DNA from 2 places in the Nitrospira tepida genome. Region 2 is predicted to be linked to the other one. Evidence: riboswitches for the same ligand, from Rfam matches in the RefSeq annotation. Region 2 holds a riboswitch; the other holds the start of a gene.
The links. A riboswitch is a leader RNA that binds a small molecule or an ion and turns the genes downstream of it on or off. The one in region 2 is predicted to bind cobalamin.

Region 1 (10,704 bases), 1.6 Mb from region 2:
CTGGACCGGGAGATCGTCGCGGTCACGCCGTTTTGCGACTATCCTCCGCAAGCGGCCACGAAACCCAAAGTCGGGTATACGAATCCCAGCCTTGAGGCGCTTCTCGGCCATGATCCCGATCTGATCCTGGCGCCGCGGGAGTTCATGAGGGCGGACCTGCTCGGCACACTCGAGCAGTTGCGCATCCCGGTGCTCGTGTTCTCGGCCGGTTCCGTCGCGGATATCATCGCGCATCTCCAGACCCTCGGGCGGATCTTTCATCGTGAGTCTCAGGCTGACATCGTCGCGACCGCCATCAGGCAGCAGATCGCTGCGATCAAGTCCAAAGTCCGTGCCCTTCCGCCGCGGCGTGTCCTCTATGTCCTGAACAGCCATCCGCTCATCACGGTCGGGCCGGGCAGTTTCATCCATGAATTGATCGGTCTGGCCGGCGGGCTCAATGCCGCAGCCGACGCGGCGATGCCATACCCTCGCCTCAGCATGGAGGTGGTGTTGAAGGAAGACCCGGAGGTGTTGCTTTTTCCGGTCGGGAAGGCGGAAGGGATCTCGCCCGGCGAGCAACAGGTCTGGAAGCGATGGCCCGATCTTTCTGCCGTGCAGCAGGGCCGGCTCCGTTCCGTTCCGTCCGATCTGTTGAACCGTCCCGGCCCCAGAATCGGCGACGGATTGGAAGCCCTGGCTCGGGCGATCCATCCGGAGGCCTTTGCCGGGGAGCCACAACCGTGAGGCAGACAGACGGCATGATGCCGCGCCCGTCCGTCCATCGAGACGTGGCGCAGGAGATGGCGGAGCTGGAGCAGCATTCCCGACCACAGTCCGGACCAGCGAATCGGCCTGCGCCGCGGACCATGGACGGCAGCCACCGGATCGCGGGCAGCCGGAGCAGGAGAGCGTTCAGGGTTCTCGGCCTGCTCACGACCGGACTGATCCTGCTGATGATCCTTTGTCTCCAATTCGGGACCGAATATATCGGGCTCCAGCGGATGGCGGATCTCATCCTACACGCACTCAGGCGGGGCGACTGGGGCCGCGAGTCGATCGGGACGAGCGGCATGATCCTGTTTCACGTGCGGCTGCCGCGCGTCCTGTTGAGCGTGATCGTCGGGGCGTCGCTGGCCTGCGTCGGCGTCGTGCTTCAAGCCTTGCTCCGCAACCCCCTGGCCGATCCCTATGTCGTCGGGGTATCGAGCGGCGCCGCGTTCGGGGCGGCGCTGGCGATCCTCTTCGGCATTGGGACCTCGTTCCTGGCCCTCACGGCGCTTCCGCTCTGCGCTTTCGCCGGAGGGTTGCTGTCGCTGCTGCTCGTGTATCGATTGGGCGCGACCCAAGGCCGCCTCTCGATCCACAGCCTCCTGTTGGCCGGCGTGATTCTGAACGCGATCTTCTCGGCGCTGATCATGTTCTCCACCCTCCTCATGGACCCGAACCGATCGTTCGGCTTGATGGCCTGGTTGATGGGCACCCTGACGTTGCAGGTCTCTCCCGGGCTCACCGTGCTGCTGGGCTACATCCTGGTCGGGCTTGCGCTGCTCTTGACCCAACTGCGCTCACTCAACCTCATGACCCTTGGAGAAGAGGCGGCGCGCTCCTGCGGCGTCGATACGGAGCGGGTGAAGAAGCGGCTCTTCGTGACCTCGGCCCTTGTGACCGGCGCCGTCGTGTCCGTGAGCGGGATGATCGGCTTCGTCGGCATGGTGGTCCCGCATGCCGTGCGGTTGTTGTTCGGCGCGGACCACCGGCTCCTGTTTCCGGCCTCTGCGCTGGTCGGGGGCATGGCCCTGCTGGTTGCGGACACAGCGGCAAGGACGCTGCTCGCACCCACCGAGATTCCGGTGGGGATTGTCACGGCGCTCGCCGGTGGACCCCTCTTTCTCTATCTCCTGCTCTGGCGAAGGGATCGGCTGGCGTGAACGATGGGCAACACAACGGGGATGCGGTTGCCGATGAACGGCACTCATTGTTTGCGACCGCGGGCGTTCAGACCATGACCTCGACACCGATGTATGAAGTTCGGTCCTTGAGCCTTTGTTATCCGGCGGACAATCCAGACAGGCTGCTGTGGGCTGTGCGAGAGCTGACCTTCGACATCCGAGCCGGTGAATTTGTCGGGATCGTCGGCCCGAACGGGTCTGGCAAGACCTCGCTGCTGAAACTGCTGGGCAAAGTCCTCCGCCCGAAGGCCGGTACCATCCGCTTGCGCGGACGCGATCTGGCGACGATCCCGCAGGACGAGGTCGCCCGCACGGTGGCAATGGTGCCACAGGAGAGTCATCAGGTCTTTCCCTTCACCGTTCTCGAAACGGTTCTCATGGGCCGGCATCCGCATCATGGATCGACGTGGCGCGCCGGGTTCAGGTGGGAAGATGAGGAGGACCTCGACATCGCAAGGGAGGCGATGGAGGCCACGGATGTCGCCCACCTGCAGGATCGCGCCGTGACGGACCTCTCGGGAGGGGAACGGCAGCGCTGCTGGATCGCCCGCGCGCTGGCGCAGGCGCCGCAGGTCCTGCTGCTGGATGAGCCGACCGCGTTTCTGGACCTGCCGCACCAGATCGACATCAGCGCGCTCCTGCGCCGACTGGCAGATCGACAGGGGCTGACCCTGCTGATGATCTCTCACGATCTAAACATGGCCGGTCAGTATGCCGATCGAATGTTGATGATGAAGGAGGGAGCGCTAGTCGCCGCCGGCACGCCGGAGGAGGTGATCCGGCCGGACGTGCTCAAGGCCGTCTATGGATGCGACGTGCTGGTCGACCGCCATCCTGAGTCCGGACGGCCGCGGGTGACGTTGCCGGCGTGGATGCGACGACCGACGTAAGAACGTCAACCGGCATTCGTCAACCGTGCGAGACGGGGAGGGAAATGCGACGCACAGGGGTGTTCTCAACAAATGACGAATGACGGTTCACGAATGACGCGTTGCTGAGGCGCATGTACCCGCGCCTCAACGTCAAAGATAGGGGTACGGTCACTGGGTCAATCTTCAAGGAGGGGGTCAGGAAGAAGTCGTCGGGGACGGGGAAGAGGGTGCAAAGCCCTCACGGTGCCGCCACTGTAAGCGAGGAGTGGTCCCGCACAAGAGCCACTGGTTTAGGCGTCAACCGTCAGCCGTCACTCGTCAATCGAATGGGGAAGATCTCTCACTTCCCGCGAATGACGAATGACCAATGACGAATGACGTCCAAGCCGGGAAGGCGCGGGATCGCGACGATCCGCGAGTCAGGAGACCCAGCCGACGGACAGATCTGCTCAGCCCTTCGAGCATGGGGGAGGAGTGTATGAAGTCATGGGGATGGTGTGTCGTGATTCCAAGTCTGGTTTGGGCCGGAGGCAGCATGGGAACGGCGGCGTGGGCGGAGCCGGCGGACGAGCCGCTCGAAGTGAGCGAGGTCGTCGTGAGTGCGACGAAAACGCCGCTTCCGATCACGCAGGTGACGAGCGCGGTCGAGGTCATCAAGGGCGAGGAATTGGAGCAGAAGAGGATCAAGACGGTCGTGGACGCCTTGCGCCTCTCTCAAGGCACCACCGTCTTCTCGAACGGAGGGCCCGGCACCAACGCCACGGTGCGCATCCGCGGAGCCAACTCGGCCCACACCCTCGTCCTGATCGACGGGGCCATCGTCAACAGCCCGACCAGCGGCGACTTCAATTTTGCCAATCTCACGGCCGAGAACATCGAGCGGATTGAAATTTTGCGCGGCGCGCAAAGCATGTTGTACGGGTCAGACGCCATCGGGGGCGTGATCAACATCATCACCAAGCGGGGAACGGGGCCGCTCACCGGCAGCGCATTTATGGAGTACGGCTCGTTCGCCACGTTGCGGGAAGGCGGGCAGGTCTCGGGGACCAAAGGCCCGGTGGACTATGCGCTCTCGCTGTCCCGTTGGGATACGAGCAACTTCTCCGTGGCCAACTATCGGCGTGGCGCGACGGAACGGGATGCGTTTCATAACTGGCAGGGTTCGGGACGGGTCGGGGTGACGTTGCCGAAAGACGGTCGGCTCGACGTGACGGCGCGCTGGTGGAACTCGGATGTGTTTCTCGACAATGTCACCACGACCTCGAAATTCGATGTGCTCGGATCGAAGTTCACGACTAACACGCTCATCTTGAGTGCCGCCTATGAACAGCCGCTGACTTCCTGGTGGTCGCAGAAGCTGACCGTTGGGCAAAACCATGAGCGGCTGTCGTTCGACGGCGGGTCGGTGCGGCGGAACATTGAGACGGGTGTCGTCAACCAGCTCTCGCCGCGGACCCTGTCCGACATCGAGATCCTCAATCGTCGAATCGAATGGCAGCATAACTTCCAGATTGGGAAACCACTCCTGTTGTCAGCAGGCTATCAATATCGCGACGAGCAGGGTGACAACCCCAGCTTCCAACCGGCCACGTCCCCGACGAAAATTCTTTCATCCCATGCGGGATTTGCCCAGGCGCAGGTGAATCTTCAGGACCGAGTGCTGTTTACAGCCGGAGTCAGGCAAGACAGTTTCAATACCTTCGGCGACGCCACGACCTACCGCATCACCGGCGGCTACCGGATTCCGGAAACGGGGACCAAGTTCCGCGGCTCGTACGCCACAGGATTTCGCGCGCCCACGATCAACCAATTGTTTTTTCCCGGTTTCGGCAATCCGGACCTTAAGCCGGAAGAGAGCCACGGCTGGGACGTGGGAGTCGATCAGTCTCTCTGGCAGGACAAACTGTTCCTCTCCGTCACCTACTTTCACAACGACTTCGAGAACCTGATCCAGAACGTCGTGGCCGGGGCCCTGTTGAGGCCGGAGAACATAGGGGAAGCCAGGACGCAGGGATGGGAGGCCTCGTTCAAGGTCGATGTGACACAGCAGCTCAGTTTTCGCGGGCAGTACACCTATACGTCGAATCGGGATCTCACGAACGGACGCAGGCTGGCCCGTGTGCCGATCGATCAGGCCAGCTTGGGCGTGAGCTACAAGCCGATTCCAGCGCTGCAATTACACGTGGACTATCGGTTCGTGGGCGCGCGCAACAACGATGCGAACAATGCCCCGGCGGGCAGGTTGGGGTCGTTCGGGGTGGTGAATGCGTCGGCCACCTACGACATCAACAGGACCGTGCAACTCTTCGGTCGGGTCGAGAATCTGGGCGATCAGCAATATGAAGAAATCATCGGCTTCGGCACGCCCATTCGGTCGGTCTTTGGCGGGGTTAAACTGACTTTCTGAGGAGTGATCGTGAAGGCGCCGCGGATCATTATCGCCGGCACCGGCAGCAACGTCGGGAAAACGACGGTGACCTTGGCCTTGCTGGCTGCCTTCACAGCCAGAGGTCGGATGGTTCAATCGTTCAAGGCCGGGCCGGACTTCATCGACCCAGGCCACCACCAGGCGGCGACCGGCCGTCCGTCGCGCAATCTGGACGGGTGGATGCTGGGGAGAGAAGTCAATCGAGCGATCTTCACCCGCGCGGCGGCCGGCGCGGACCTCTCGATCGTGGAAGGCATGATGGGGCTGTTCGACAGCAGCTCGCCGGTGAACGAGCTTGGCAGCACGGCGGAATTGGCGAAACAGCTCGACGCGCCGGTGCTGCTCGTGATCGACGGCAGCGCCATGGCTCGCTCCGCCGCGGCGATGGTCGAAGGCTTTGTCCGGTTCGATCCGCTGCTCAACATTGCCGGCGTGCTCTTCAATCGGGTCAACAGCGACGGCCATTACCGTCTCCTGAAAGCAGCGGTCGACCAGCGAACGAACGTTGCCGTCGTGGGGTACCTGCGGACCGATCCATCGGCGTCGATTCCCGATCGCCATCTCGGGTTGATGACGGCGATCGAACGGGGATCGGCCGATCTCTACGAGCGGCTGGGCCGAGCCGCGGCGGAGACGGTCGATCTGGATCTGATCGAGCATCTGGCCGGCTCAAGCGTTGAATTGCCTGCCGCGCCGATCGTTCCGGTGAAGCAGCACACCGGCCGCGACATCCGGATCGGCATCGCCTACGATCAAGCCTTCTGCTTTTACTATCAGGACAACCTCGATTTGCTCGAGGCGGAAGGAGCGCGGTTGATCCGCTTCTCGCCGATGAGCGACCACACGTTGCCCGACGTCGATCTGTTGTATCTGGGCGGGGGCTATCCGGAACTCCACGGGGAAGCACTGGCTGCGAACGTGGCGATGAAGCGGGCCATCCGATCCTTCGCGGAGCGAGGCGGCGTTATCTACGCCGAATGCGGTGGGCTGATGTATCTGACCAAGGCGATCCGCGATTTCAAGGGCCGGTCGCACGAGATGGTCGGCCTGTTCGCCGCGGAAGCGGGCATGAGACGATCGGGGCTCACGCTCGGATACCGGACGGTCGAATTCTCGCGGCCCTGCATCCTGGGTGAGCTGGGCACGGTCGTGCGCGGGCATGAATTCCATTACTCCGCCTTGAGCGCGACGGGACCGCTCGACTATGCCTGCCGATTGACCGATGCGCGAGGTGAAACCAAGGGACCGGACGGGCTGGTCACGAAGAAGACCCTGGCCCTGTACACGCACCTGCATTTTGCCAGCCGGCCGCAGGTGGCGGAGGCGCTGGTCGAAGCGGCCAGGCAGAGCAGGTTAAACGCCTCGGGGGGGAGGCAGGCCGGATGACGGACGATGAAGAGCACAAGGCCAGGATGGCCCGGTTGAAGGCCTCGGTGGATCGCCGCATCGAACGGGCGCAGGAGGAAAAGGGCCTGCTCATCGTCTACACGGGAGCGGGCAAGGGCAAGACGACCGCCGCGCTGGGGATGGTGCTCCGCTGTGTCGGCCATGGGAAGAAGGTGGCGGTCGTGCAGTTCATCAAGGGCGCAATCGACACGGCGGAGGAGCGGGTGCTCAAGAGTTTTGGTCCGCTCGTGACGTTCCTTCGCATGGGAGAAGGCTATACCTGGGAAACGCAGGACCGGGAACGGGACACGGCCTTCGCGCAGCGAGCTTGGGAGAAGGCCTGCGAGTTCCTCCGCGATCCCTCCTACGCGATGGTGATCCTCGACGAGTTCAATATCGTCCTGCAGCACGAATACGTCCACCTGTCCGAGGTGCTTCCCGTCCTGTCCGAACGGCCGCCGATGCAGCACGTGGTCGTCACGGGCCGGAGCGCCAAGGCCGAGTTGATCGAGGCTGCGGACCTGGTGACGGAGATGAAGCAGGTGAAGCATCCCTTCCGAAAGGGCGTCAGGGCGCAAGCGGGAGTGGAGTTCTGACTGGCGAGCCGGAGTCGGCTTGGCGAGGAGCGCGGATGAAAGGGCCGGTCACAAAGACCTGCGAAGCCTGCGGCCGGACCTTCGAGTGCGGGCAATGGGGCTGTTGGTGCGGGCAGGTCGGGGTGACGGAACGCCAGATGGATTGGATCGCGGCCCGCTTCCAGGATTGTCTCTGCCCCGATTGCCTCAAGAAAGTCAGTGCGGGGGATGTGAGTCTTGTTCAGAAGCCGGTCGATGATCCCCCTGCGACGAGCGGGAACTAAGAACAGGGAGGTCCGGTGTTTGATCCACCATCCATTATTCGGCTCGGTGAAGAAGCCCTCGCTGCCGATGCCGGGTTTTCTCCCATGGAGCGAAGCGCCGTGTACCGGGCCATCTTCGAGCGGCGCGATGTGCGCCGGGGATTCCTGCCGGCGCCGATCCCTGATGACGTGCTGGGAAGGCTGCTGACTGCCGCGCACCATGCCGGGTCGGTCGGCTTCATGCAGCCCTGGGACTTCGTGGTGGTGCGTCACCGAACGACGAAGCGCGCCGTAAAGAGAATCTTTCGCCGGATCAATAATGAGGCGGCGAGGCAGTATGACGGGATGCGCGCCGATCTCTATCGGAGTCTCAAGCTCGAAGGCATCGAAGAAGCGCCGGTGAATCTCTGCGTGACCTGCAACCGCCGGCGCGGAGGCCGAGCGGTCCTCGGACGGTCCACCGTGAGGGACACCGACCTCTACAGCACCTGTTGCGCGATTCAAAATCTGTGGCTGGCGGCGAGGGCCGAAGGAATCGGAGTCGGGTGGGTCAGCATCATGGATCATACCGCCTTGAAGCGCCTGCTCGGCATTCCCAAATCGGTCACGGTGCTCGCCTACCTCTGTCTCGGTTATGTGTCCGAGTTTGCGCGAAGGCCTGACCTTGAAACGGTTGGGTGGCGGGTCAGGCTGCCGCTGGATCGGCTCGTGCACTATGAATCGTGGGGAAACCACGTCGAGCTGCAGAGGAAGAGTCGGAATGCCCGTTCCAACGCGTTCCACGAAAATCGTGAAGAGGGGTATGAAGAAGACAAGCAGAAGGCGAGCCAAACTGGTTCTCGTGTTGGGAGGAGCCTCATCGGGGAAAAGTCAGGCGGCGCTCGAATTGGCGGGAAACGCGGCGCCCAAGGCCTTCGTGGCCACGGGACAGGCGCTGGATCGGGAAATGGCCGAGCGGATCAGACGCCATCAACGTATGAGGTCGCCAGATTGGGAGACGATGGAGGTCCCCGTCGATCTTGCCGGGTGGTTTCGAAAACAGGGACAGGAGTACCGCGCGATCGTCGTGGATTGCCTGACCCTGTGGCTGAGCAACCTGGGCGCGACGGGGGTGCGCGATGACGCGGTGAACGATCATGTCACCGATCTGCTGCGGGCCATTCGTAGGACCCAAGCCCTGGTCCTGCTCGTCAGCAATGAACTCGGCCTCGGGTTGGTGCCGCTGGGTCGATCAGCCCGGCGGTTTCGTGATGTGGCCGGGAGGGTCAATCAACGAATAGCCGCCGAAGCGGATGAGGTCCACTTCATCGTGAGCGGCCAGACGTTGAGACTGAAGTAGAGGAGGAGTGATGACCATCGATGATCTGTTGTCGCTCATTCAGCCGCCCGATCATGGCCTGTTGGAGCAGGCGCAGCGCCGTCTTGACCGTCTGACCAAACCACCCGGCAGTCTTGGGCGTTTGGAGGAATTGGCCGCCTGCTATGTCATGCTCACCGGGAAACTCATGCCGAACATCCCAAGAGCGGCCGTCTATACGTTTGCGGCCGATCATGGGATCGTGCAGGAGGGGGTGAGCGCCTATCCCATCGAGGTGACGGCGCAGATGGTGCTGAATTTCCTGCGCGGCGGCGCTGGGGTGAACGTCTTGGCGCGACATGCCGATGCGGAGGTCCGGGTCGTCGATATCGGGGTGGCAGTGGAGTTTCCCGCCCTTCCCCATTTGATCCGACGAAAGATCGCGCCCGGCACGAAAAATTTTCTGCACGAGCCGGCCATGACCCGCGAACAGGCCATCCGGGCCTTGGAAGCCGGCGCCACGTTGGCGCAGGAGGCGGCCAGGGAAGGCATCGGCCTGCTCGGGACCGGCGACATGGGGATCGGCAATACGACCGCGAGCGCCGCGATCGCCGCCCTGATGACCAGCGAGCCGGTGGAGGCTGTGACGGGACGAGGGACCGGGATCGATGATCGCAGGCTGTCAGACAAGATCCGCGTGATCGAGGCCGCGCTGGCGTTCCATCGGCCCAACCCGGACGACGCGCTCGACGTGCTGGCCAAAGTGGGTGGCTTCGAGATTGCGGGCATCGCGGGCCTCATAGTCGGCGGCGCGGCGGCCCGCATCCCGGTGGTCTTGGATGGCTTCATCTCCGGAGCGGCCGCGCTGATCGCGGTGGGCGTGGCTCCTGCTTGCCGTGACTATCTCATCGCGTCCCACCGATCGGTCGAATGTGGACATGGGGCTGTGTTGAAACGGCTGGGCCTCGCGCCTCTGCTGGACCTCTACCTTCGGCTCGGTGAAGGGACAGGCGCCTGTCTCGGCATCGGGTTGGTGCAGGCGGCGCTCAAGATTTACTCGCAGATGGCCACCTTCGACGAAGCGGGCGTGTCCGAACGAGGGACTCAGTGCTGAGTGCTGAGGTGAAATTCAAATGGAATGCTTTTCAGGAGGCCAAGAAATCGGTGCTCAGTCCTGAGTCCTCAGTCCCCGGTCCTGGGCTTCGGTTTCTTCATCCTATGATCGTCGCCTGGGAATTCCTGACCGCGATTCCGGTGAGCCGGGGGCACCAACCAATCATCTCGGGCCAATTGGCCAGGTCAATGATGTGGTTCCCTACCGTCGGCCTGATCTTGGGAGGCATCCTCGCCGGCGCCATGGTCCTCTGTGAAATGGCCATCCCCCGATCCGTGAGCGATGGGCTGGTGATACTCCTGCTTATTCTATTGACGCGCTGCCTCCATTTGGACGGGTTGGCCGACACGGTGGACGGATGGGCTGGTGGACGGACGCCGGAGCAGCGGTTGGCGATCATGCGCGATTCCAGCGTCGGCGCCATGGGTGCCGTGGCTCTGATCATGTCGCTCGGGCTCCGCTACCTCGGCCTCTCGGCCTTGCCTGATGCAGGCCGGTGGCTCGCCGTAGCCAGCATGCCGCTGGTGGGCCGATGGGCCATGACGGTCGGTGGATTGCGGATGCCCTATGCCCGAGCCGATGGGGGCTTGGGGCAACCCTTTCTCGCTGCTCTGAGAACCGAGCATGTCGTCGTTGCCACGATCTCAGCCGCCGCCTGGCTGATCTGGGGCTATGGATTGACAGGCGGGCTGATCATCCTGGCACTGGCCGGGCTCCTCGCGAGAGGAATCGCGTGGCTGTCCTGGCGGCTCTGTCGGGGGATGACCGGCGATGTGTTCGGCCTCATCAATGAGGTGACGGAGGTGGCGTTTCTCATCCTTGTGCCAGCTTTCTTGGA
Region 2 (10,704 bases):
CCGGAAGCAGGCGACCTGGTGATGGACATCAAGATAGGCCGTCGGTTCGTCCAGAATCAGCACCGGTGTCCGCTGCGCCAGGGCTCTGGCGAGATAGGCCCGCTGTCGTTCCCCGGCCGATATTGAATGGAGGGGGCGATCCGCCAGGTGGGCAATTTCGACCTCGTCCATCGACTGCCGAACGATCTCATGATCCTGCACCGATTCCCATCCCCAACCGGAAAACAGCCCGGTCTCGGAACGATGGGGGTAGCGCCCCCTCAGGACGAGTTCCCGGATGGTCATTGGAAAGGTGATAGGCGCATCCTGGAACACGACGGCGATGCGCCGAGCCCGATCCCGGGGAGTAAGCTGGCTGAGATCCGCTCCGAACATCTGTATCGCGCCGCGTTGCGGGCGGAGCAGGCCCGCCAGGATTTTGACGAGAGAGCTCTTCCCGGATCCGTTTGGACCAAGGACGCCCAGGATTTCTCCTGACCGGACGTCAAGCGACAGATCCTGGATGACCCAGGGAACGGCACGATGAAGCGCGGGATGTGAGGCTGGGTAGTGAAACCAGAGATTCCGGATGGTGTAGGGGCAGGATCGTGGTTGTTCGCTCACCGCAGTCGCGGCGGGCAATGGGCTTGGCATGGAGGTCACCGGCCGAAGAAATGCTCGTGGTGTGCGGATAACAGGAGCCAGACGAAGATCGGCCCGCCGATCAGTGCCGTCACCACTCCGACCGGCAACTCAGAGGGGGCGATCACGGTGCGCGCAATCGTATCGGCGATCATGAGAAACAAGCCTCCTGCGAGGGCCGTGGCTGGCAACAGCCTGCGGTGGTCCGGTCCGATGATGAAGCGGAGGGCATGCGGGATCATCATGCCGACAAAGCCGATCATTCCGCTGACGGCCACGACGATACCCGTTACCACGGCGGTCAACACAAAGAGGCGCCGCTTGGTCCGCTCGATGTCGAGTCCCAGGCTCTGGGCGGTCTCCTCTCCAAGCAAGAGGCAATTGAGGGGCTCGGCATGGAGTGTCAACACGACGGTGCCGAATAGTCCGACGAGGATGGTCAGCCCCATTTGCAACGACCCGGCCGGATGCAAGGACCCCATCAGCCAGGCCATCACGCGGGACAGATGGTCGGGACTGAGCAGCGAGGTCAGAAACATCGTCAAGGCCGAACAGATCGCGTTCACGATCACCCCGGCGAGCAACAGGGTCTGCACCGGCAAGCCTGATCCGGATGAGGAGAGACGATAGACGACGATGATGGACATGACGGCGCCGGCCAATGCCGCGGCCGAAATGCCGGTTCCATCCAGGGCGGTCGTGAGCCAGTCGGACGTCATCGCCAGCGTGGCTCCCAAGGTGGCGCCGCTGGAGACGCCGAGCACGTAGGGGTCGGCGAGCGGATTCCGTACCAGCGCCTGAAGGGTGGCGCCCACGATGGCTAAGGTGCTCCCGACGCAAAAGGCCAGCAGCAGGCGTGGAGCCCGCAAATGGAGCAGGATGGCGGCCTCGGCATCAAATTGACCCTCTCCCTGATGAGTCGGAAACCAGGCGGCGAGCAGCACCTGAACGGATTTGGCGAAAGGAATTGCCTCGGCGCCGAATTGTAGGCAGAGCAGAAAGCCCAGAACGGTGCAGAGGGCCAAACTCCCGATCGTGATCCAAGCACGGTATGGCGAGGAAATGACTGGTTCCTGGTTGGCGGCGGCCAAGTCTTGTTCGCCCAGCGGCGGCGCCATCGGACGATCTGTGGCGTGATCGGACGGTGTCGTGACCACGTTCATGGTCCGGGATTGGAAGAAACGGGATCGGAGTGGAATATTTGAGCCAGGTGTTCCAACCCTTCGACGATGCGCGGACCAGGACGGTCCAGGAGGTCGCTGGCCACTGGCACAAGCCGGTTGTGCCTGACCGCTGACAAGGCGGACCAGGTTCGCCACTGGACCAACTGAGATTCGGAAACCGCTTCCGACTCGCCTGCAGGAAAGAGCAGAACGTCCGGGTTTCTCTTCAGCACCGTCTCCATTGAAAGCCGTGGATAAGCAGTCCCTGTGTCCGCGGCGATGTTGGCGCCGCCCGCAAGTTCGATGACGTGGTGGATAAAGCTGCCGGGTCCGACGGTGATCAGGGGGTCGCTGTTCAGTACGTAGAGCACTGTTGGTCGGGGGCGGCCGGCGGAGGGTGTACTTACCCGCTTAATCCGTTCGCGCAGACGCCCCACCAACGCATCCGCCGTCTTGCCGCGATCAAGAAGCCGGCCCAGCGTCGAGAGATGTCTGAGCACGTCATCCAGGGTGTGGGTCTCGAATGTGAAGACGGGAATTCTTAGTTGTTCCAGCTCTCGAACGGCATCGGCATTCAAGAACCCGCGCGGCGTCAGTAGAAGGTCCGGATTGAGGCGAATTACACGTTCTAGATTCGGCGTTGCCCCGCCGACCTTGGGCAGGGCTGCGGCCTCCGGCGGAAAATTGCAGAACGAGGTCACCCCGACCAGGCGGCTGCCTGCATCCAGCGCAAACAACATTTCCGTGATATTGGGAGCCAGCGAGACGATCCGCCGCGGCGGGTCAGCGAAAAAGACCTTGCGTCCGGCGTCATCCACAAAGGTCCGCGAGCTGACGTTGGCCATGAACGGCATGCCAGTCAAAATGCCGGGTTGGCGGCGTTTCATGTCGAGTGCTCCGGGAGAATCCGCGTATCCAGGCGGCAACACGGACTGGATCGCAAGCCACCACAGGATGGTCGCCGAGAGGGATGAGAACGGACGGGACCGGCTCACAAACAAAAAATCCCCAAGGCCACATCTGACCCTGAGGATTGCACCCGCGTCTTCACCCTCACCGTTCCCCACCCCACGAGGGAACGACAGTCAGTGTCCTGGGTAGGTCTTCTGGCTTCTGGGCTGCCTCCTATGCTCCGCGCCTTCCCGCCGATCGGCAGTGGTCTGTGCGGAGTTCGTTCCCAGTTACAGCGGCGGGACCACGAGGGATTTTCACCCTCTTCCCTTTCCCCAGGCGGCCGTAGTTGTGGCCCGCACTCTAGGAGACAAGTCGAAACGATGTCAAGTTCAATTTTGTTCCGTTTGCTTCGGTCGCGGGCAGTTATGTCATGAGCGCAAAACGGCTTCCTGAGCCGATTCTGGTCAAGCCTGCATTCGGCCAAGCGTTTCCTACGGCGGGCCCAAGTGACCTATGATGGAAAGAATGGCACATCGCTTGCTCCTTCTATCCAACCGGCATCGTGCGCGTCACAGCGATGGGTCGATTGTCGAACATGGCATTGGGCCGACACCAAGTTGGCAGGAGATGGGATCCAAACCGATGAGAAATATGTTGATTACGATTTGCCTCCTGGCGGTGTTCCTGGAGGTGTCCGGTCTGATTTTTTCCGTGAAGCGCGAGGGGCCGAGCGAGGTCTTCCGCCGGCTTGCTCAAATGCCGGACGTTCGTTTGGAAAGCCCTTTGCAGAACGGTTATTTTCTTCTGGTCGGGTTTACGGCCGATACCGCCATGGATCCGGTCCAGGTCGGCTATGAAATCTGGTTGGAGGCGGAAGCGCATCGCGGCCTTCGGCATTTCGACCTGGAGAAAGGCGCGCGATCCGCCCTCCACATCACGATCGGCCCGGATGACGTCGTGCCGGAGTGGTTCGCAGCCGATCCGGTTCGGTCGTTTCAGGAACAGGGCGTGACGATGCGCACGTCCATGACACGATATGCGGTCTTGGTCGATCGATACCGGCAATGGTTGAGCATGCCGTTCGAGGATTGGGGGTTCGGCCATCCGGCCAGCCCGCGGTTCACGGAAATCATGGCGGCCCACCGGCTGTTTATTGGAGAAGGATTCGCGCATAGTGCGGCGAAGGGGTCCTCCCGCCTGCAACAGGATACGATCGCCTGGCGGCGTGTGCTGGCTGACGCCAAGACCATTCCCATGAAAATTATGGCCGCGACGATGGTGGACGACAATGTGAGCCTCCTTTCCAAGGCGCTCGCCAAGCCGGACCCCGATTCCGCGGTCCTGGCCACGGCCAAACAAATCAGCCATGCGCTGACCCGCGAAGAAGGCGCGATGCGCTGGCCGATCCAGAATGAATTCGTGCTGGGACTGGCCCGGCGGGATGAACTCTTATCGGTCGAGAATTTTATCGGGGCCGACGATGCCGATCACAATCGGCGGTGGTTGGCGCAGGCGGCCGGCCTGCACGCCGACGCGTTCACGAGGGTCCAGCACCCTGCCTCCAAGACCTTGTTCGGCATGACGTTGGAAACCCAACGGACCTGGGACGCCTATGCGACCTATTATGACGCGCTCATCACGTCGTCGGCAGTCCTGCATAGTCCCCTCCCCCGTTTGCACGACGTGACCAAGGGGTCGAATCGCACGTTGTTCGAGCACTTGCTCAACCCAATCGAGTTTGATCCCTCTTGGGAGTCGTTCACGCAGAGATTGTTGGCGACCGATGCCAAGCTGCGGCTGACGGCGCTTCAAGTGCTTATGCGAAGCGTGCGCGGCACGGAGAAGATTGCTGAACGGATCAGTCAGGCCGGACCGGAATACTTCGACCCCTTTTCGGGACTCCCGATGTTATGGAGTCCTTCCCATCGCCGGTTGTACAGTGTCGGGAAAGACGGGCTGGACGACGGCGGAGACAGCACCTTCGATATCGTCACCCCCGCGCTTCCTGAGCCGACACAAGCGTCCGGCGGTCCAGATCGCAGTCGTCCTCGTGGTGTGCGGCACGGTTGAATTGACCTCGCGCCGTCCGGCCACTCGATCTTCCTGACCAGAGGACCAACCGAACCGCTGAGAACCGTTGGGACTTGTCCGTCAGCCTGGCCGCGTGATAACATGTCACAATTTCAGACCGGCGAAACCAAGGAGTCTGCCGTGGCCTATCGTTGTGATGTGTGCGGAAAGGGGCATCGGACCGGCAACAATGTCAGCCATGCCAACAATAAGACGAGGCGGGTGTTTAACCCCAATCTGCAGCGCGTTCACGCGATCGTGAATGGATCTCGCACGCACCTCCGTGTCTGTACCCGTTGTTTGCGATCCGGCGTCGTGAAGAAAGCCGGGTGAAGGCCGTCGCCGTTCCTTCCTCACTGCCCTCCGACTGCTGATCCGTTGTTATCCGCCGGGTTGATCGATCCGGCGGATGTCCGCTGTTCCAGCCGTTTCACTGCCTGTTGGAGTCGAACCCATTCTTCCGGTTGGAGGGAAACAAACTCGACGCCGAAGAACTTTCCCCTGGTCCAGCGGACAATGGCCTGGTCGATGCCGAGGGGCGCCTCGTGATCGGAGACGTAGATACGGAGTTCCAGCACCGTTCCCGCCAAGGCATGGGTGGAAGACTCGATCCGGCATCCGCGCACGGACAAATCGACCACGCTGCCTTCTCCTCCCGTGACATTGGTCGAGGTAAACGAGCTTCTGAATTGAACGGGAAAGCGGGGGACTGCTCTGGCGTCATTCATATGAGATCGGTGGGCGCGGGTGTTGCGCTTGGTATTCTGCCGAGGCGGAGATCGATTCTCCAATCTTTTTTGTGATTCGTGCGTCCTGCCCGACGATTCCTGCCCGTGATGAGGAAGCCTCGACATTGACGGCCGGGTGGCGTAGCCTGTCCGAAGCACCGTCTCTCAACTCGATCCTTTGAGCTGGTGAACATGACCCTTTCACGGTCCAGACCAACCGCGCCGGCTGAAGCCAACCATTCCAGGCCGTTATGGGAGCATTTCCCCCATCAAGCCGATATGGGCGTGCGCGGAATCGGTCCGACCAAAGAGGCGGCATTCGAAGCCGCGGCGATGGCGCTCACCGCCGTCACGACCGACCCTCAAGGGGTGAGCCCCGTGGAGGCCGTCACCGTCCGCTGTGAGGCGCCCGACGACGAGTTGTTGCTGGTGGATTGGCTGAACGCGCTGGTGTACGAAATGGCCACGCGCAGGATGCTGTTCAGCCGCTTTGAAGTCCGTCTGTCGGATCATCGGTTGGAGGCCACTCTATGGGGAGAGCCGGTCGACCCGGCACGGCACAGTCCGGCCGTCGAAGTGAAGGGCGCGACCTATACGAGCCTCGCCGTGGCCCAGGATCGCCAGGGGCTGTGGACGGCGCAATGTGTGGTGGATGTCTGACGATGAAGTCTCTGCGAGAGGAACATGGATCTCAATTGGCTGACGCGCCAATCGGCGTGTGAGTGGCAGATTCGTCCGTTCGGGGCCATGCGCGTGCCGGGCATCATCTATGGAACCGAGGCGCTGGTACGGGAGATGGATGACAAGGTCTATGAGCAGGTGACGAATGTCGCCACGCTCCCCGGCATCGTCAAGGCGTCCCATGCCATGCCGGACGCCCATTGGGGCTACGGATTTCCCATCGGCGGCGTCGCCGCGTTCGATCCGGATGAAGGAGGGATCATTTCAGCCGGCGGGGTCGGGTTCGACATTTCGTGCGGGGTCCGCACGCTCATCACCGGGCTCACAACCGGGGAGGTCGAACCGGTCAAGGAGCGGTTGGCAGACAGGCTCTTTCAACACGTGCCGGCCGGTGTCGGCAGCACCGGCCTGTTACGCCTGAAGCCGGCGGAGATGGACGCGATGTTGACGGGCGGCGCACGATGGGCCGTCAGGCAGGGCTATGGCCGCACCGCCGACCTGGAACGGACGGAAGAGCAAGGCTGCATCGCGGGAGCCGTCCCGGCCGCCGTGTCGGATCGTGCCAAGAAACGACAGCAGGACGAAATGGGCACGCTCGGGTCCGGAAACCATTACCTGGAAGTTCAACGGGTCGCGCGGCTGTTCAATCATCAGATCGCCGCAGCCTTCGGGCTTCGGGAGGGCGATGTGGTCGTCAGCATTCACTGCGGCTCCCGCGGACTCGGCCATCAGATCGGGACAGAATTTCTCAAGACCATGGCGGTCAGCGCCGCCCGGTACAAGATTCACGTGCCGGACCGGGAGCTGGCCTGCGCGCCGATCCATTCTGAGGTGGGACAGGAGTATCTGGGGGCGATGCGCGCGGCCATGAATTGCGCGCTGGCCAATCGACAGATCATCACCCATTTGGTCAGGCAGGCGTTCGCCGAGGTGTTGCCGCAAGCCGACCTGAACCTCCTGTATGACGTATCGCACAACACCTGCAAAATTGAGGACCATGTTGTCGACGGGGTCGCCAAGCGTGTGTTTGTCCATCGGAAGGGAGCGACGCGAGCATTCGGTCCCGGCCATCCGGACCTGCCTCCGCCATTCAGAGACATCGGACAACCGGTGTTGATCGGGGGAACCATGGGCACCGCCTCGTATGTGCTGGTGGGGACGCGGGAAGGGATGGCGTTGGCCTTTGGCTCCGCCTGTCACGGGGCGGGCCGCAACATGAGCCGGCATCAGGCCCTTCGCCAATGGCAGGGCCGCGATGTCGTCAAGGAACTGGGCCTGCGTGGGATCGTGATCCGCAGTCCGTCGCTCCGAGGGGTCGCCGAAGAAGCCCCTGGCGCCTATAAAGATGTGACTGAGGTCGTGCAAGCAGCCGATGCGGCGCGTCTGGCTGGTACCGTTGCGCGTCTGGAACCGATGGTCTGTATCAAGGGGTAGCAGCGAGTCAGGTTGCAGAGGCCGCCCTGGGTGATGGTCTTGTCGGCTGTGAAACCCGCTGCCGCTGTCCGACCGTTCGGAAAATGGCGCGCACCTGTTCGATGCCGGGGATCGCATGGCCGAACGGGCTGGGCACCTTCCCTCGCACGAGCATCCGCAAGCCCAACGGGCCGACTTGAACCAGCCGGTTGATGTCGAAGCCGACGACCTTTAACGGCATCAGAGCTTCGTTGAGGCGTCCGTCCCGTTCGATAAGCTGCCGGAATCCGACGATGTGCCTCGCGCCGCCGGTCTCTGTGGCGCCCTGCTGCAGCGATGCGCGACGAAGCCGGATGATCGCCTCCATCGGTTTCACGTCCTTCGGGCAAACCTGCACGCAGAAATTGCATCGGGTGCAGTCCCAGATGCCGTCGGTATCCTGAAGCTGTTCAATCCGAAACCGTTTGACGTGCAGCGGCTCTCGGGGGTCCGCAAGGAACCGCTCCGCCTTCGCCAAGGCCGCCGGACCTAGAAATCCTCGTGAGACCTCATGAGTGGTGCAGGCGGCCACACAGGCTCCGCACATGATGCAGGCGTCCACATTGTGGAACTGAGCCTGGCTGGGGAAGATAATCATTTGCCCGCTTGGACCAGACGCCACCGCGCTCTTCGAGGACAGCCAGGGCGCCACCGATCGGATCTTGTTCCAGAACGGCGACATGTCCACGACCAGATCCTTGATGACCGGCATGTTGCGGAGCGGTCCGACCGCCACCTGTCCGTGGCGCTCAAACTCCTGACGCACGGACGTGCGACAGGCGAGCTTCTCGGACCCGTTGATGTCCATGGCGCAGGAGCCGCAAATCGCGGACCGGCAGGAATAGCGCAAGCTCAACGTGCCGTCGACTTCATTCTTGATGCGGATCAGGGCTTCCAACACGGTCATGCCGCGGTGGATGTCGAGGCGAACGTCCTGCCAGGAAGCACGGTCGCCGGTTTCAGGGTTGAACCGGAGGAGGCGGAAGGTCAGGCGCATAGAAGGGAGTTACCCGATCTCAAACACTTTGGGATACTGCGTGAGGTTGCGGCAGCCGTCGGAGGTCACGAGGACCATGTCTTCGATCCGCACGGCGCCGAGTCCGGGATAATAGAGCCCCGGCTCCACCGTGACCACATGGCCTTCCTGGAGCCTGGATCCGTTGCGGCTGATCCGGGGCGCTTCATGGATGTCCAATCCGACCCCATGGCCCGTGCCGTGGAAATAGCCTTGCATGCGTCCGTTGACGAGGCCGGTGCGGTAGCCCGCCGCTTCGAACCGTTCGCAGATCCGCTGGTGGATCTTGACGCCATCGGCTCCATCCCGGATGGTGTCGATCGCTTCCTCCTGCGCATCCAGGACGGTTTGGTACAATCGCCGCAGCTCCGGCGAAACCGTGCCTCGCACGACGGTTCGCGACATATCGGCGAAATAGCGGCTGGTGGCGGACCGCGGGAACACGTCGAAGATGATGCTCCGATCGGCCGGCAACGGCCCGCTGCCCTCGTCGTGCGGATCGCAGGCCTGCTCACCGCCCGCCACGATCGTATGTTGCGCGACACAGTCGTGCTCCATGAGCCGCACATTGATCAGTTTTTTTACCCGCTCGGACGTGAGCGGGTCGCCGTCAATCCAGAGCATCCCGTCCCGCGGAGTCGCCCGGCGGAGCAGGTCATGGGCGGCGGCGACCGCCTGTTCCGTGGCGCGTTGAGAGGCCTCGATGTGGAGGACTTCCTCCGCCGTCTTGATCACCCGCTGTTCAAAAAACGGCTCTTTCTTGCTCTCCAGGCGATATCCCAACTCCTGCAGCCGCACGGCATGACCGAAGGGGAAGTTTGACGGCACGAGGACCTGATCCACTCCCCGCTCCCGAAGCAGCACGTGGGCGACGTCCATCGGGCCCGGCTGGTGAGAGGCCTCGGCCTTGGCTCGTCGCTCGAATTCCGAGTAAGACAGGACCTGGTCCACCTTGGCTTGGTGGCGCGCCCGATCCATTTCCAGATCGCTCATGACGAGCAGGCGCTCACCCTTGATGTCAACGTATAAGAACGGATCCGGGGCGATGAACCGGGTGGCATAATAGAGGTTGGAATCGGCTTCGCTGGCTGCGTAGAAGAGGGTCGCCCTGGTGCTCATCTGGGCTGTCCGTTCGTGAGACATGTGTACGCCTGTCTGAAAATCACGACCAATTCGATGCTAGCATGCAGGGGGGGTCAATACAAGTTGCCGCCGGGAACGCGGCTCGGCGCGTCGATCTCTGACGACGGGGCGGGAGCCGCTTCGTCGGAGCCGGTGATGAACTCTTTCGGCATTTTGAACGTATTGCGCAGAACATCGTAGGCCAGAGATGCGAGGCTGGAGAGGCCTTCTCCCAGGGACTTCATCGGCAGATAGGTGACCTCCGGATCGTCCATGGATCCTTTGGCTTCAAAGAAGGCCGTGGCGATGCCCGTCCGGTCTCCCGCAAAAAGACGCCCGAACAACGGAATGTTTTTGACGAACTTGGAGTAGGAGCCGAAGGGGCTGACGGCGTACACCATCTCGAGTTGATCCGTCGGAAGGTCGTAATGCCCCGCGCCGCTGATCTTGACCACGGGACTGTCCAGCACAAGCCGATCGCTGTCGCAGCGGCCGTTCTGCATGACGATGGACGCGGTGAGCTTGTCGAACGGCAAGCCGTCCTTTTCAAGATCGATCTGGCCCTGGAGGACGGCGGGCAGATTGAGGATGCTCAGAATTTTCCACAGAGCCCGCTTCTGGGATTTGAAGATGCGGCCGCCGGTGACGAGCACCTCGGCGTCTCCGGACAAAGTCGGAAGCATGCCGTGCGGGTTGCGTCCATGGCCGCGGAGGGTGCCGGTCAGGCGGACTTCCCCGGTCATGAAATGTTCGCGCACGCCGACCAGGTGCGAGAGCTCTTCGAGCGGGACGCCGGCCACGCGAAACGAGGCTTCGGCGTCGGCCGGCTCCTCCTTGGGAAGGTGGACGACCAGGCGTCCCGTGATATGCCCGCCCTCCGACCGGGCATTCACGCGATCGATGTCGAGAACGCCGTTCTCGATGTTGATGCGGCCCGAGAGGCCGCCGACGCGAAACT

Region 1: linked by a shared signal. The riboswitch ahead of QWI75_RS21595 (TonB-dependent receptor plug domain-containing protein) and the one ahead of QWI75_RS13830 (ABC transporter substrate-binding protein) in region 2 are both predicted to bind cobalamin.

The regions. Positions count from the first base shown of each region.
Region 1 is NZ_OX365700.1:4,542,751-4,553,454, reverse strand. It holds gene QWI75_RS21610 (ABC transporter substrate-binding protein) at 1-726, shown strand, start outside; gene QWI75_RS21605 (FecCD family ABC transporter permease) at 723-1,910, shown strand; gene QWI75_RS21600 (ABC transporter ATP-binding protein) at 1,907-2,821, shown strand; cobalamin riboswitch at 2,979-3,254, shown strand; gene QWI75_RS21595 (TonB-dependent receptor plug domain-containing protein) at 3,282-5,210, shown strand; gene QWI75_RS21590 (cobyrinic acid a,c-diamide synthase CobB) at 5,220-6,617, shown strand; gene cobO (cob(I)yrinic acid a,c-diamide adenosyltransferase) at 6,614-7,213, shown strand; gene QWI75_RS21580 (cysteine-rich CWC family protein) at 7,249-7,476, shown strand; partial or broken gene bluB (5,6-dimethylbenzimidazole synthase) at 7,561-8,154, shown strand; gene cobU (bifunctional adenosylcobinamide kinase/adenosylcobinamide-phosphate guanylyltransferase) at 8,258-8,794, shown strand; gene cobT (nicotinate-nucleotide--dimethylbenzimidazole phosphoribosyltransferase) at 8,802-9,866, shown strand; gene QWI75_RS21560 (adenosylcobinamide-GDP ribazoletransferase) at 9,860-10,704, shown strand, end outside.
Region 2 is NZ_OX365700.1:2,898,219-2,908,922, reverse strand. It holds gene QWI75_RS13840 (ABC transporter ATP-binding protein) at 1-633, opposite strand, end outside; gene QWI75_RS13835 (FecCD family ABC transporter permease) at 639-1,778, opposite strand; gene QWI75_RS13830 (ABC transporter substrate-binding protein) at 1,781-2,671, opposite strand; cobalamin riboswitch at 2,864-3,057, opposite strand; gene QWI75_RS13825 (hypothetical protein) at 3,330-4,748, shown strand; gene rpmB (50S ribosomal protein L28) at 4,890-5,081, shown strand; gene QWI75_RS13815 (PilZ domain-containing protein) at 5,102-5,476, opposite strand; gene QWI75_RS13810 (archease) at 5,669-6,136, shown strand; gene QWI75_RS13805 (RtcB family protein) at 6,161-7,591, shown strand; gene QWI75_RS13800 (succinate dehydrogenase/fumarate reductase iron-sulfur subunit) at 7,599-8,606, opposite strand; gene QWI75_RS13795 (M24 family metallopeptidase) at 8,616-9,743, opposite strand; gene QWI75_RS13790 (YhdP family protein) at 9,821-10,704, opposite strand, start outside.